Regions from separate parts of the Pantoea sp. ABR1s genome, predicted to be linked through region 1. Evidence: predicted binding sites of a transcription regulator. Region 1 holds the regulator's gene; the other holds the start of a gene.
What was found. Region 1 encodes Fur, which represses iron uptake genes when iron is present. Its sites were predicted from a motif close to ATAATAATGAGAACNACTATCAA; they were not measured.
Positions count from the first base shown of each region.

Region 2: a site for Fur is predicted at 6,025-6,047, ahead of exbB (tol-pal system-associated acyl-CoA thioesterase). Genes of this name have one in related genera too.

Region 1 is NZ_CM173823.1:2,959,399-2,967,090, forward strand. It holds gene pgm (phosphoglucomutase (alpha-D-glucose-1,6-bisphosphate-dependent)) at 1-277, opposite strand, end outside; gene seqA (replication initiation negative regulator SeqA) at 304-852, opposite strand; gene ybfF (esterase) at 1,103-1,867, shown strand; gene ybfE (LexA regulated protein) at 2,036-2,311, shown strand; gene fldA (flavodoxin FldA) at 2,444-2,974, shown strand; gene fur (ferric iron uptake transcriptional regulator) at 3,323-3,766, shown strand; gene ACXKZD_RS13975 (hypothetical protein) at 3,838-4,233, opposite strand; gene glnS (glutamine--tRNA ligase) at 4,469-6,136, opposite strand; gene nagE (N-acetylglucosamine-specific PTS transporter subunit IIBC) at 6,289-7,692, opposite strand, start outside.
Region 2 is NZ_CM173823.1:674,086-681,777, reverse strand. It holds gene ACXKZD_RS03275 (fimbria/pilus outer membrane usher protein) at 1-2,260, shown strand, start outside; gene ACXKZD_RS03270 (Csu type fimbrial protein) at 2,257-3,234, shown strand; gene ACXKZD_RS03265 (MFS transporter) at 3,231-4,553, opposite strand; gene exbD (TonB system transport protein ExbD) at 4,789-5,211, opposite strand; gene exbB (tol-pal system-associated acyl-CoA thioesterase) at 5,218-5,940, opposite strand; gene ACXKZD_RS03250 (TRAP transporter substrate-binding protein) at 6,293-7,264, shown strand; gene ACXKZD_RS03245 (TRAP transporter small permease) at 7,313-7,692, shown strand, end outside.

The DNA.
Region 1 (7,692 bases):
GTTCAGACAGCGCATGGGTGTCTTTACCGACGTAGCAAGGCCCGGTGATACCATTCTTTTTACGCTCTTCGGCAATCGCCTGAGCGATCGCCAGAATGTGCATCTCGTTGAAGCTTTGACGCCCTGCACTGCCGCGATGGCCTGAAGTGCCAAATTTCACCGCATGTTCCGGGTTCGCCACATCGGGCTGCAGGACATAATATTGTGACGTTAATTGTGCAACGTTAATCAAATCGCTCTGCTGGGCGGGTTGCCCGGCACGTGGGTGATTGGCCATTGGCGCTGCTCCCTGACGCTTAAGTTTTAAATGGTGCCGCAAACTTTCTCGGTCAGTTCCGCAGGGAACTGCATCGAGAGCATGATGTGTTCGATCATGCTGCATTTACGACCAGTATTGGTGTTGGTGATCACCCAGTACGGCGTGCCGGGCACATGCTTCGGCTTAGTATGGGTGCCATTCTGCAACAGCGTATGCTCATCACCTGCAAAATAGACGCGGGTGCGGCCCTGCAGAGATGCAGTAGCTTCAGCAAAGGCTGCGGTATCAAGACGATAGAGCGTTGACAAGATAAGCATAAAGCGATTCACCGCCCGCTTCTGCTCCGCATATTCATCGGAAAGCAGCAGCTCGCGCACCGCGCGGACACGATCCTGCGGGCGCGAACCCACAGACGCAGGCTGGGACTCTTTCGCTGCATCTTTTGAGGCTGGCTGTGCAGGCGAAGCGGGTGCAGTCTGACCGGCCGTGAACTTCAGCATACGACGCAGAATGTCGGATGCGCTTTCACCAATGTGTTGCGTGTGGCTGGCAATATAACGGTAGAGCTCTTCGTCAACTTCGATCGTTTTCATCTTATTCCGTACGGTTCTTTCTCATGACAGAACCACCTGTTTCCTGAAAAGCTCTGAGTATAGTCAGGCAATTCAAAGGGTGTGTGGGTTCTAACATCAGGATTATAAAGTTAAAGTCAGGCGGGTTGTTAGCAATCAAACGGTTTACGGGCAAAAGTCAGAATATGTCCTAATGCCGCCGGAACCGGCGCGCCTGAAAAGGTGAAACCATGATAACCTAAGCTCAGGTCTCAAACTTAAGAACTTTGCTATGATTTTGAACGCCCGTCTGCAAACTGAACAATCCCCTGCTGATTCTCTGCCCATCCTGCTTATTCACGGTCTGTTTGGCAGTCTCGATAACCTTGGCGTGCTGGCGCGCGGGCTGAAAGATGCCGGTCCGTTGCTGCAGGTAGATGTCCGCAACCACGGCCTTTCACCACGATCCGACGAGATGAACTACGCTGTAATGGCGCAGGATATGGTCGATACGCTGGATGCACATGGCATTGATCGCGTCGCGGTGATCGGACACTCGATGGGCGGTAAAATCGCCATGACCATGAGCGCGCTGGTGCCGGAACGCATTGAGCGCCTGGTGATGATCGATATCGCCCCGGTGGATTACCAGACGCGCCGTCATGACCAGATATTTGCCGGCATTCGTGCCGTCACCGATGCGGGCGTCTCATCCCGCAGCGAGGCGGCGAAGGTCATGCGAACGCTGATCGAGGAAGAAGGGGTGGTCCAGTTCCTGCTGAAATCCTTCCAGGAGGGGGAGTGGCGCTTCAACGTTCCGGTGCTGTGGGATAACTACACCACGATCTCTGGCTGGCAGCCGGTTCCCGCCTGGAATCACCCGGCGCTGTTTATTCGCGGCGGCGACTCCAGCTACCTGGATAACAGCTATCGCGATGCGTTGCTGCAGCAGTTCCCGGCTGCTCAGGCGCATGTGATCGGTGGCGCAGGACACTGGGTTCATGCAGAGAAACCCGATGCCGTTTTGCGCAGTGTCCGTCGCTTTTTTGCGCTTTAAAAGCAAATAGATGGCGGCAAAGGTTTAGGATTGGCGTCCGGCGTAAGCGTGAAGTATGATGGCGCGCTAAAATTTTGCCGCGGGTCAGTTTTGCTGCGGCAATGGCCAATAATTTATAATCTGCGCGGTGAGTGTCTGGCGCCCGCCCCCATTCAGTTTTACTAAGCCATGGCAAAAGAACAGACTGACCGCACGACGCTCGATCTCTTTGCTGATGAGCGCCGCCCTGGTCGACCCAAAACCAGTCCGCTTTCGCGTGATGAACAGCTGCGCATTAACAAGCGCAATCAACTGAAACGTGACAAAGGACGCGGACTTCGTCGTGTCGAACTGAAAATGAACAGTGACGCCGTCGATGCACTCAATACGCTGGCAGAACAGCGCAATCTCAGCCGTAGCGAACTGATTGAACAGATGCTACTGGCACAGCTCAAACTGGATTAATGCGGGCAAATCGCACGCAGAGGCAAATGTCGGGGCTTTAACCGTTCACCGGTTTTCTCTCGTCTGCTATTATTCGCTGAAATGTGCTGCGGCACACATCTCATCATCAGGATTTAAGAGGTTATTTTACTCATGGCACTCGTAGGCATCTTCTTCGGCAGCGATACCGGCAATACCGAAAACATTGCAAAAATGATCCAGAAACAGCTGGGTACAGATGTTGCAGAAGTCCATGACATCGCAAAAAGCACAAAAGAAGATCTGGAAGCGTTTGATATCCTGCTGCTGGGTATTCCGACCTGGTACTACGGCGAAGCGCAGTGCGACTGGGATGACTTTTTCCCGACGCTGGAAGAGATCGATTTTAACGGCAAGCTGGTTGCGCTGTTTGGCTGTGGCGACCAGGAAGATTACGCAGAGTATTTCTGTGATGCCATGGGCACGATTCGCGACATTATCGAACCGCACGGTGCCGTGATTGTCGGACACTGGCCAACTGAAGGCTATCACTTCGAAGCTTCGAAAGGCCTGGCCGATGACACCCACTTCCTGGGCCTGGCCATTGACGAAGATCGCCAGCCTGAGCTGACCAGCCAGCGTGTTGACCAATGGGTTAAGCAGATTTTTGATGAACTGCAGCTGAAAGAGATCATCGAAGCCTGATCCTGCCCGACTCAATGTGAGCGCCAGCTCACATTGAGGCAATGAAAATGCCTATAGAAATAATAGCCACATTTTTTTAACTTTCTCCGTTTAATCTGTAGAATACCCGCATCGATCTTCCGCTTATTTTCTCAGGCGGCAAGACTAAGTGATGTGCTAACAGACCTCTGTCAGAATCTTCCCCGGCCCGGTGACGAATCCCCAATAGCCCATGATGATTCAGACACGCCCTCTGGTTTTCATTTCATCGCTTCAGTTCTATAATGAGACGCAAATGAGAATGAGCACAGATCGACATTCAAGGCGATAAGCCACAAAAGTGAATATTAGTAACAGGACAAAATCCGCATGACTGACAACAACACCGCATTAAAGAAGGCTGGCCTGAAAGTAACGCTGCCCAGACTGAAAATTCTGGAAGTGCTTCAGGAACCTGAGTGCCATCACGTCAGTGCGGAAGATTTGTATAAACGCCTGATCGACATTGGCGAAGAGATTGGCCTGGCGACCGTTTACCGTGTTCTGAACCAGTTTGATGATGCCGGTATTGTGACTCGTCACAACTTTGAAGGCGGCAAGTCTGTCTTCGAACTGACGCAGCAGCATCACCACGATCACCTGATCTGCCTGGATTGCGGCAAGGTTATCGAGTTCAGCGACGAATCGATTGAAACGCGTCAGCGTGAAATCGCGACCCGCCATGGCATCAAGCTGACCAACCACAGCCTCTATCTCTATGGACACTGTACGCTGGGCGATTGCCGTGAAGACGAAACGCTGCACGACCAGTAACGCTGGCGCGGCCTGAAATAAAAAAACCGGTGAATTCACCGGTTTTTTTTCGTCTGTTTTCTGCCCTCACCTCACGCGACCAGCGTCTCCTGCAGATAGCGCCAGCGTGGAATGGAGCTGCTGCAATCCAGAATGGCCAGCGAAATGCGGCTCTGGTTATTGCCGTTCATCATCTGCATTTCGCGATACTGTACGACGATCTCTTTTTCATGATGAGAGAGAATGACATGTTCACAGGTGGCAATGCGCATCCCTTCCCGCTGCCCTTGTAATTGCTGAAAAAGATCCTCGACCTCGTTCAGATTGTACTCTTTGCCCTTTGGGGTCACCATGCGAAATTCAGGATGAAAATAGGACATCAGCAGCTGGAAACTGTCATCAGATCCGGCTGGCTGATTAAAAATACGTTCAATGAGCTGATGTAAAACGACGACACTGTGTTTGGCTTCCTGGGCGAGAACTGTCATTTTTTTTCCTTCTGTAACCCGCTTTGCAACCTCTGAGAGCGGATAGCCTACCTGAAAGCTGACAATTCACATCCTGAAATTGATTAATTTTTTTAAACTCAGATTACTCCCACAAGGCGGTATTGAACCGGTTGTGGTTAGTGCAGAATAAACGTCGGCGATGGTAAAAATCGGGGCAATAAAAAAGGGCGATAAATCACCCTTTTGTCATTTTATGAGGTCAGCCCCAAAAAATTTATTCGCCCGTTTTGGTCCAGGTATCACGAAGACCGACGGTGCGGTTAAACACCAGTTGCGTCGGTTTCGAGTAAACGCTGTCGGCGCAGAAATAACCTTCACGTTCAAACTGAAACGGTGTTGTTGGTTCCACATCGCGCAGGCTGGGTTCAACAAAGCCGTTTTTGATGGTCAGTGACTCAGGATTAATGACCGCCAGGAAATCCTCTGCAGCAGCCGGGTTTGGCACACTGAACAGACGGTCATACAGGCGGAACTCAGCTGGCTGCGCGTGATCCGCAGAAACCCAGTGAATCACGCCTTTGACTTTGCGGCCATCGGCTGGATCTTTGCTCAGCGTATCAACATCGCTGGTGCAGTAGATGCAGGTAATGTTGCCCGCTTCATCTTTGGCGACCCGCTCAGCACGAATCACATAGGCGTTACGCAGGCGGACTTCTTTGCCCAGCACCAGACGCTTATATTGTTTGTTCGCCTCTTCACGGAAATCCGCGCGATCGATCCAGATCTCGCGGCTGAACGGCACTTCACGCGTGCCCATCTCCGGTTTACCCGGATGATTTGGCATGGTGACGATTTCGCTATGGCCTGCTGGCAGGTTTTCGATCACCACTTTAAGCGGATCTAAAACCGCCATGGCGCGGGGCGCATTCTCGTTGAGATCATCGCGGATACAGGACTCCAGCGAGGCCATCTCCACGATGTTATCCTGCTTGGTCACGCCAATACGACGACAGAACTCACGGATAGAAGCGGCGGTGTAACCACGGCGACGCAGACCTGAAACGGTCAGCATGCGCGGATCGTCCCACCCTTCTACGTGCTTCTCGGTCACCAGCTGAGTGAGTTTACGTTTCGACATCACCGCATACTCCAGATTCAGGCGCGAGAATTCATACTGACGCGGATGAACCGGAATAGTGATGTTGTCCAGCACCCAGTCATAGAGACGGCGGTTGTCCTGAAACTCCAGCGTACAGAGCGAGTGCGTAATGCCTTCCAGCGCATCGGAGATGCAGTGGGTAAAGTCATACATCGGGTAGATGCACCACTTATTGCCGGTCTGGTGGTGTTCCGCGAACTTGATGCGGTAAAGCACCGGATCGCGCATCACGATGAAATTAGAGGCCATGTCGATTTTGGCGCGCAGACAGGCGGTGCCTTCGGCAAACTCACCGTTTCGCATCTTCTCAAACAGCGCCAGATTCTCTTCCACGCTGCGATCGCGATAAGGGCTGTTTTTACCCGGCTCTTTCAGGGTGCCGCGATATTCACGAATCTCATCCGGACTCAGTTCATCAACGTAGGCCAGTCCTTTGGAAATCAGCTCGATGGCATAGTTGTAGAGCTGATCGAAATAGTTTGATGAGTAACAGACCTCACCGCTCCACTCAAAACCCAGCCACTGAACGTCACGCTTGATGGATTCAACGAATTCCATATCCTCTTTAACCGGATTGGTATCGTCGAAACGCAGGTTGCATTGCCCCTGATAGTCCTGGGCGATGCCAAAATTCAGACAGATCGATTTCGCATGACCAATATGCAGATAGCCATTGGGCTCCGGCGGAAAACGGGTATGCACGCTGCTGTGCTTACCGCTCGCCAAATCTTCGTCAATGATCTGACGAATAAAGTTAGTTGGGCGGGCTTCAGCCTCACTCATCTCAAAAATCCTCAATACGAATAACGGGTGATTTGTACCACGAAGTAACGGAGTATGATCCACAAAGCGTCTGAGGGAAACAACCGTTTGTTAAGCCTTTAAAACAAAAAAGGCAGGAATCGCTTCCTGCCTGTGGGGTTCTGTTGCGGGGATTAGCCTTTCACTTCATACAGCGGGGTTTCCCCTGCTATTACCTGACCCTGTGCCAGTAAAGTCAGACCGGCGAAATCGTCGCTGTTGCTGACCACGACCGGACTCACCATTGAGCGGGCATTGGCGTTAAGGAATTCAAGGTCCATCTCCAGTACTCGCTGACCGGCGACCACGCTGGCCCCCTCTTCAACCAGACGGGTAAAGCCTTTACCTTCCAGCGCCACGGTATCCAGCCCCATGTGCACCACAATCTCCACGCCATTGTCGGTTTCCAGACAGAAGGCATGATTGGTGTTAAAGATTTTCACCAGCGTACCGGCAATCGGTGCCACTACCCATTTGTCGCTGGGCTTGATCGCCAGACCGTCGCCCACCGCTTTGCTGGCAAAGGCTTCATCCGGCACATCATCCAGCGCCACGACTTCACCGCTGACCGGCGCCAGCAGCGTGGCGATGACCTGCTTCTCACTGTTCAGCACCGCCTGCGGTTTAACGTCCGGCTCGGCCGGCGCACTGCTGGTAGCCGCTGCAGCGACCGGACCTTTGGTCAGCACTTTTTTCATGGCCGAGGCGATGCTTTCTGCCTGGGTACCCACGATGATCTGTACGCTCTGTTTGTTAAGACGGATCACACCGGACGCGCCAAGACGCTTAGCAACCGCCTCATTCACCTGCGCCGAGTCATTCACGTTAAGACGCAGACGGGTGATACAGGCATCGATGCTGGTTAAGTTAGCTGAACCACCAATCGCCCCAATGTAGCGGCGCGCCAGTGACTCTGTGGCACTTTCACCGCTATCCGTTTTATCAACGTTAACGTCATAACCATCAGTTTCATCACCATCAACCGCCAGCTCGCGGCCCGGCGTCATCAGGTTGAATTTTTTGATGGTAAAGCGGAACACCACATAATAGATAACGAAGAAGACCAGACCCTGCGGGATCAGCATGTACCAGTGTGTCGCCAGCGGATTACGGGTCGACAGCACCATATCCACCAGCCCGGCGCTGAAACCAAATCCGGCAATCCAGTGCATGCTGGCAGCGATGAAGACAGAAATACCGGTCAGGACGGCGTGGATCAGATAAAGCACGGGTGCCACGAACATGAAGGAGAACTCCAGCGGTTCGGTAATACCCGTAAAGAAGGCAGCAAACGCCGCGGCCAGCATGATACTACCCACTTTGACGCGGTTCTCAGGACGCGCACAGTGGTAGATAGCCAGCGCAGCACCCGGCAGACCAAACATCATGATCGGGAAGAAGCCCGCCTGATAACGACCGGTGATGCCGACTGTTGCCGAGCCATCAGCCAGTGACTGTGCACCGCCAAGGAATTTAGGAATGTCATTAATGCCCGCAACATCGAACCAGAACACCGAGTTCAGGGCGTGATGCAGACC
Region 2 (7,692 bases), 1.8 Mb from region 1:
GCCGGCAGAGCAGCGCGATGGTCATTTCTGGATTCGCAGTGGCGATCTGCAGCGTGCCGGCCTGCCAGCGGATAAGCTGGGCCAGCAGCCGCAGGTCGATGTCAGCAGCCTGCAACCCATCAAAGTAGAGTATGACGCTGCGCGACAGCGTCTGCTGCTGACCGTACCGCCTGAGTGGCTGCCCGGTCAGGTGATTGGCGAGGCGAAGAACGGACCGCGCTATCCGGGCCGTACCAGCAGCGGCGCGCTGATTAATTATGATCTTTACGCCAGCCGCACGGATAACAGTGGCTCCCGCCTGTCCGCCTGGAACGAACTAAGGCTGTTTGGTGATGCCGGTCATTTCTCCACTAACGGCGTCTGGCAACAGCAGCTGGAAGGCAGTACGACTTATCAGGATGATGGCTATATCCGCTACGACACCTGGTGGAGCAATGAAGATGAGAATGCGGCGGTAAGCTGGCGAGTCGGCGATCTGGTCACCGACTCGCTGGCCTGGAGCAGCAGCGTGCGGCTCGGTGGCATCCGCGTCGGTCGCGACTTCAGCGTCCGTCCCGATCTGGTGACCTATCCGCTGCCCGCCTTTTCCGGTCAGGCCGCCGTGCCTTCCACCGTCGATCTCTTTATCAACGGCTATCGCTCCAGCCAGGCGAACGTGCAGCCTGGCCCCTGGTCGATGACCAATGTGCCATTCGTTAACGGCGCAGGTGATGCCGTGATCACTACCACCGATGCGGTTGGCCGCCGTGTCACCACCACCATGCCGTTTTACGTCTCCAGTAACCTGCTGAAATCGGGGCTGTCGGACTACGCCTTCTCTGCCGGGGCAATCCGCGAAAACTATGGCATAAAGAACTTCGATTATGGTGAGGCAGCGGCCAGCGGCTCTTATCGTTACGGTATGACTGACTGGCTGACGCTGGAGAGCCACGCCGAAGGCAGCGAAACGCTGGCGATGGGCGGGCTGGGTGGTCAGCTGCGCGTCGGCAGCTGGGGCGTGGTCAACGGCGCGGTGGCGCAAAGTCAGCTCGATGGCGAGAGCGGCAGGCAATATAGCTGGGGATATCAGTACAACAACCGCTGGTTCAACATCGGCACTCAACAGACCCAGCGCAGCAGCGACTTCGGCAATCTGGCGCTGGTCGGCAGCCGTGCCGGTAGCCAGGCGGATAGCCGCTACGCACTCTCACGCCGCAGTGCTCAGTACAGCGCCAGCGTCTCGCTGAACCGCTTTGGCAGCGTCGGTGCCGCTTTCATCGACATCACTGACGGTCAGGGCGATCGCACCCGGCTGTGGAACCTCTCATGGAGTAAAAACCTGTGGGGTAACAGCAGTCTGTATGTCTCGGCCAGCCGCGATCAGCAGGAGAAAAGCTGGACCGGAGCGATTTCGCTGGTGATCCCGTTTGGCGAACAGGGCAGCGTGGCCCTCAGCAACGAACGCGACCAGCGTGGCCGCGACAGACAGCGCGTTTATGCCTCACGCGCCATGCCCAGCGACGGCGGGTTCGCCTGGGATGCCTCCTGGGCGAATCAGAGCGGAGACAGCGGCGATTATCGTCAGGGCAGTCTGCGCTATCGCAACAACCAGATTGACACCTCGGCGGGCTTCTATGGCGATGATGACAACCTCACCCAGTGGGCCGATCTCTCGGGTGCGCTGGTGTTAATGGACAACAGCGTCTTTGCCGCTAACGAGATCAACGACGCCTTTGTGCTGGTGAAGACCAACTATCCCGACGTTAACGTGCGCTACGAGAATCAGTCGATGGGACGCACCAATCAACAGGGCTATCTGCTGGTGCCTGCCATCAGCAGCTACTACCCGGCCAAATATGATATCGACACCCTCGACCTGCCGGCAGATATGACCACGCCACGGGTTGAGCAGCGCTTTGCGGTGAAACGCCAGAGCGGCTATCTGCTCAACTTCCCGGTGGAGAAACTGCGCTCAGCCAGCGTAATCCTGGTCGATGCGCAGGGCCAGCCGCTGCCGGTATCAAGCCTGGTGCAGCGTCCCGATCATCCCACCGGGTATGTCGGCTGGGATGGCATCGTCTGGATGGAAGATCTCACCGCCAGTAACCCGATGCAGGTGGTGACGCCCGATGGCCGCCAGTGCGAAACCGAACTGCGCATCGCCAGCGGTCAGCCGCAGGCGCTGAAAACTTACGGCCCCCTGACCTGTGCGCTGCCCGCCCCTGCCGCAGGCAGCGCCCCCTCTCCCGCTGAATCTTTTACGTCCGGAAACCGACCATGATGAAATCTGTGATACTGGCTGGCCTGCTGCTGTTACTGCCGTCGCTGGGCTACGCCGCCTGCGCCCTGCCCGCATCGACCGCCAGTTTCGGTTCAGTCACAACCTTTGTGGCTAACACCACCGTCAGTTCCACCACCACGAATGCCAACGTCAACTGTGGCGCGGGCGCCGGGCTGTCGCTGCTGGGCAATAACCAGATCACCTTTCAGCTGACGGGCGCGACCAATAGCAACGGCACGCGCGGTACGCTGAAACGCAGCGGTGATACCGGCAGCGATAATGTGCCGGTGCGGCTCTGCACCGACACGGCCTGCGCTACCGAACTGACGATTGGCGGCACGCCATTTGTCTATGGTTCGCAGACCCTGATCAACCTGGCGGGGTTGCTGGGCAGCCTTAACTTCGCCATCCCGGTCTATCTGCGCACCGTTCCTGGTCAGGTGGTCGCCGCCGGGACCTACCAGCTGACGCTGAATATGGCCGTGACTTATCGCATCTGCACCAGCGTTGCGATTGGCAATATCTGTTTAAGCGAGCAGAACGGCAGCGGTGTCATCCCGATTAATATCACCGCCATTCTTACCAATGACTGCACCACCATCACCGCGCCGAATATAAGCTTTGGCAGCGCGCCGCTGGTCGGCAGCTTCTCCGCCGTGTCACAGACCATCAATGTGTTGTGCAGCAAAGGCAGCACCTATACCGTCGGGCTGAGCAATGGCAGTTATCCGGTGGGCAGCGTCAGGAATATGGCGAGCGGCGCGAATCGGCTGAGCTATGAAATTTATAAAAGTACCACCAGCAATCGCTGGGGATCGGCAGGCACTGAACGCTGGAGCAGTACCACCTCGACGGCGGTATCCACGGATGGACTGACGCGCGGTTTTAACTACACCGCGCGCATCCTGACCACGCAGAACACGCCGCCAGCCGGAAACTACAGCGACAGCGTGGTGGTCGATTTGTCGTTTTAGAGTGAAGCACTGACCGGCGTGCCGCTGTGACGGGCCTGATACTGCTTCACCATCCGGCCAATCAGCAACGTGCCGATTAACCCACAGACTGCGGCAAAGGTCAGCCAGACGCCCGGCATTGCTTTGTCACCGGTGGCGTGAATCAGATAGCTGGAGATGGCAGGCGTAAAGCCGCCAAACAGCGCCGTCGCCAGGCTGTAAGCCATAGAGAAACCGGCGGCGCGCACTTCAGCAGGCATGATCTCCGCCAGATAGACCACCATCGCGCCGTTATAGCTGGCATAGAGAAACGACAGCCACAGTTCCGCTTCCAGCAGGTGAGCGAAGCTGGCCGATCCCACCAGCCAGTGCAGCACCGGCCAGGTGGTAACAATCATCAGCAGGGTAAAAATGATCAGCAGCGGACGGCGACCGACGCGGTCCGACAACGCCCCCATCAGCGGCAGCCAGATGAGGTTTGAGACACCGACACAGAGCGTCACCAGGAACGCCTGCTTGTCACTCATCATCAACACCGTTTTACCAAAGGTCGGGGTAAAGGCGGTGATCATGTAGAACATCACCGTGGTGGTGACCACCATCAGCATCCCCGCCAGCACCAGCGCCCAGTTGCTGGCGACAGACCGCATGATTTCCGTCATGCTCGGATGATGTTTACGTTTGCTGAACGCCTCGGTCTCTTCCAGCATCCGGCGGATATAGAACAGGAACGGCACAATCAGACAGCCGACCACAAACGGGATACGCCAGCCCCACTCCGTCACCGCCTCTTTCGCCAGCAGATGATTCAGCATCAGACCCAGCAGAGCAGCAAAGATCACCGCAATCTGCTGGCTGCCCGACTGCCAGCTGACGAAAAAGCCTTTGCGTCCTTTGGGCGCGACTTCGGCCAGATAGACCGACACGCCACCCAGCTCCACGCCCGCCGAGAAGCCCTGCAACAGCCGTCCCAGCAGGATCAGAATCGGCGCTGCCACGCCCAGGGTGGCATAGCCCGGCACCAGCGCGATGGTCAGGGTGCCCATCGCCATTAAGCCCAGCGTCAGCAACAGCCCTTTACGACGACCATGATGGTCGATGTAGGCACCGAGGATGATCGCCCCCAGCGGGCGCATCAGGAAGCCGGCACCGAAAGTCATCAGGGTCAGCATCAGGGAGGCAAACGGGTCATCGCCGGGAAAGAAGGTTTTTGAAATGGCAGTAGCGTAGTAGCCAAACACCATAAAATCGTACATCTCCAGGAAGTTACCACTGGTGACGGTGAAGATGGTTCGGGCGGCACTTTTCGGCGGCTTTTGTAAAGACGGGGTGTGACTCATAACGGCTTCCTGTTGTTTTTTAGCCGTTTTAGCCTGCCTGAGTCGGGATTAATGTGACCTGGCTCACCATTGCACTTTACAAATCTATGTACATAAGTAACAACTAATTAACAAGTCAGTTCGAGGAGCATAAGTGATTACCCTAGCCCTGATTTGCCTGATTTTATAGGGCTGGAGAGCAGCCATAAAAAAAGGCGACCTGAACAGTCGCCTTTTTTTTGAACCGGATAACCCGCTATTTCTTCACGGTTTCCATGCCCATCAGACCAATTTTCAGATAGCCCGCCGTGCGCAGCTTATCCATCACGCTCATCAGCGTTTCATAATCGACTGACTTGTCCGCCTGGAAGAAAATGGTGGTCTCTTTATTGCCCTGGGTCTGGTTAGTCAGCACGTTAACCAGCGACTCCGGCGTGACCTGATCGTTACCGACGTAAAGCTGCTTATCCGCTTTAATCGACAGGTAAACCGGCTTTTCCGGACGCGGCTGCGGCGCGCTGGTTGAGGCGGGCAGATTGACGCGTACGTCGACCGTGGCCAGCGGCGCGGCCACCATAAAGATGATCAGCAGAACCAGCATGACGTCGATAAACGGCGTCACGTTGATCTCATGCATTTCACCATCCGTTTCCAGATCGTCGTTTAATCGCATTGCCATAAGAACTTACCCTAAGCGCAGTTTCTGAGCCGTCGCAGGACGCGGAACATCAGTGGCGACCGTGCCCAGATCGATATCACGGCTCTGCAGCAGCATCACCTGAGCGGCGACATCACCCAGCGAGGCTTTGTAGTTGGCGATCATGCGGGCAAAGACGTTGTAGATCACCACCGCCGGAATCGCAGCGATCAGGCCAATCGCGGTTGCCAGCAGCGCTTCGGCGATACCCGGTGCAACAACCGCCAGGTTCGTTGTCTGGGTTTTAGCGATGCCGATAAAGCTGTTCATGATGCCCCATACGGTGCCGAACAGGCCGATAAACGGCGCAACCGAACCGATGGTGGCCAGGAAGCCATTGCCCCGGCCTGCATGGCGGCTGAACGCAGCGACGCGGCGCTCAAGGCGGAAACTGGTGCGATCTTTAATCCCGTTGGTATCTTCCACGCCAGCCGACAGTTCAAGCTCATTCTGCGCATCATTCAGCAGCACCACACTGTGGCTGTGACCGGTAAATGACTGGGCAATGCGGGCGGCGTCATTCAGATTGCGGGCTTCGCCCAGCGCCAGTTGCTCACGCTTCAGGCGGCGTTTAGCGGCGCTGAGTTCGGCATATTTACCGAAGAAGATCGCCCAGGTCACCACTGAGGCCAATAACAGGCCAATCATGACCACCTTTACCACGATATCGGCATGTTGATACATGCCCCAAACGGAGAGGTCCGTTTGCATCAAATCACTGGCTACCACGCTGCTTCTCCAACTTCTGATTCAGGGATGCGAGACAAGCGCGAATAATAGCAAAACGACGGCGAATTGATAGTAGTTCTCATTAGTATTTACAAAGCTGATCGCCGCCATTTACCCGCAATTGACCAGGTTTAAACACTTTTAAGAAGGATGTTTCGAAAATGTGAAGTTGCATGAAAATTTATTAAAACATCGTTTCAAAATGTGATGGCATTCATTCAATCAGCATTGCCGCATTTTACTGGCGCGCGTTTTCACTATGCTGGCTCCACACGGTTCTCTCCGGTTAGCCCCCGACGCCGGACGCCGTCCTACCTCAGCGGGAGACAAAATAATGAGAATGACGAAAACATGCCTGGCCAGTGCCCTGGCGGCGATGATGATGAGCGCCACCGCCACGGCACAGGTGATCAAAGTGGCTGAAGTCCAGCCTGCCGGTTATCCGACCGTGGTCGCCCTGCAGCACATGGGCGACAAACTCAAACAGGCCACCGATGGACGGCTGGAGATGAAGCTCTTCGCCGGTGGCGTGCTGGGGGACGAAGATCAGACGCTGCAACAGGTGCAGCTGGGCGCAATCGACATGATCCGTGTGTCGCTGGCGCCAGTCACCTCGATCGCCCCGGAAACCAGCGTGCTGACCCTGCCCTACATTTTCCGCGACATTGACCACATGCACAAAGTGCTGGATGGCGAGATAGGCCGCGAGATTGCCGACAAATTCGATAAAGATCCCAACGCCCGCATGGTGTTCCTGGGCTGGACCGATGCCGGTGAGCGCAACATGATCACCAAGAAGCCGCTGGCAAAACCGGAAGATCTGAAAGGCATGAAGATTCGGGTGCAGAACAGCGCCATCTCATTGGCGACCCTGAAAGCGATGGGCGCGAATCCGGTGGCGATGGGCGTCAGTGAAGTGTTCAGTGCGATGCAGACCGGCGTGGTCGATGGCACCGAGAACAACCCACCGACCTTTGTCGCCCATAACTATATGCCGGTGGCGAAGTACTACACCCTCAGCGGCCACTTTATCCAGCCAGAGATGATCCTGTTTTCAAAACGCGCCTGGGATCGCCTGAAACCTGAGGATCAGGCGCTACTGAAGAAGCTCGGCAAAGAGGCGCAGGATGAGGAGCGCCAGCTCTGGGCGACCTATACCGAAGAGTCGATCGCCAAAATGAAGGCGGGTGGCGTCACCTTCCAGCAGACCGACCGCGACTACTTCGTCAAAGCGACCCAGCCGGTGCGCGATCAGTTTGGCGGCAAATATCAGGATCTGATGACCCGGATCGCTGAGGTGAAATAACCCTTCCGCGCCACACTGCCGTGTGGCGTGCTTAATCAGGTATCAATTATGGCTGCTTATACACGTCTGATGGATGGGCTCTATCTGCTGTGCATGCTGATTGCCGCCGTGGCACTGATGATTATGGTGACGGTGATCCCGATCGGGATCTTCGCCCGCTACGTGATGAACGGCGCGCTCTCCTGGCCGGAACCGGTAGCCATTATCTGCATGATCATTTTTACGTTTATTGGCGCACCGGTCGGACTGCGGGCCGGAACGCATATCTGCGTTTCCATGGTCACCGATCGCCTGTCACCCGCCCGGCAACGCCTGATGCTGCGCGTCAGCGATCTGCTGATGATCATCACCTGTCTGGTGATCTTTCAGGCCAGTTACAGCCTGTGCGAAGCGATGTGGGTACAGACGCTCGCTTCATTACCGGCAGT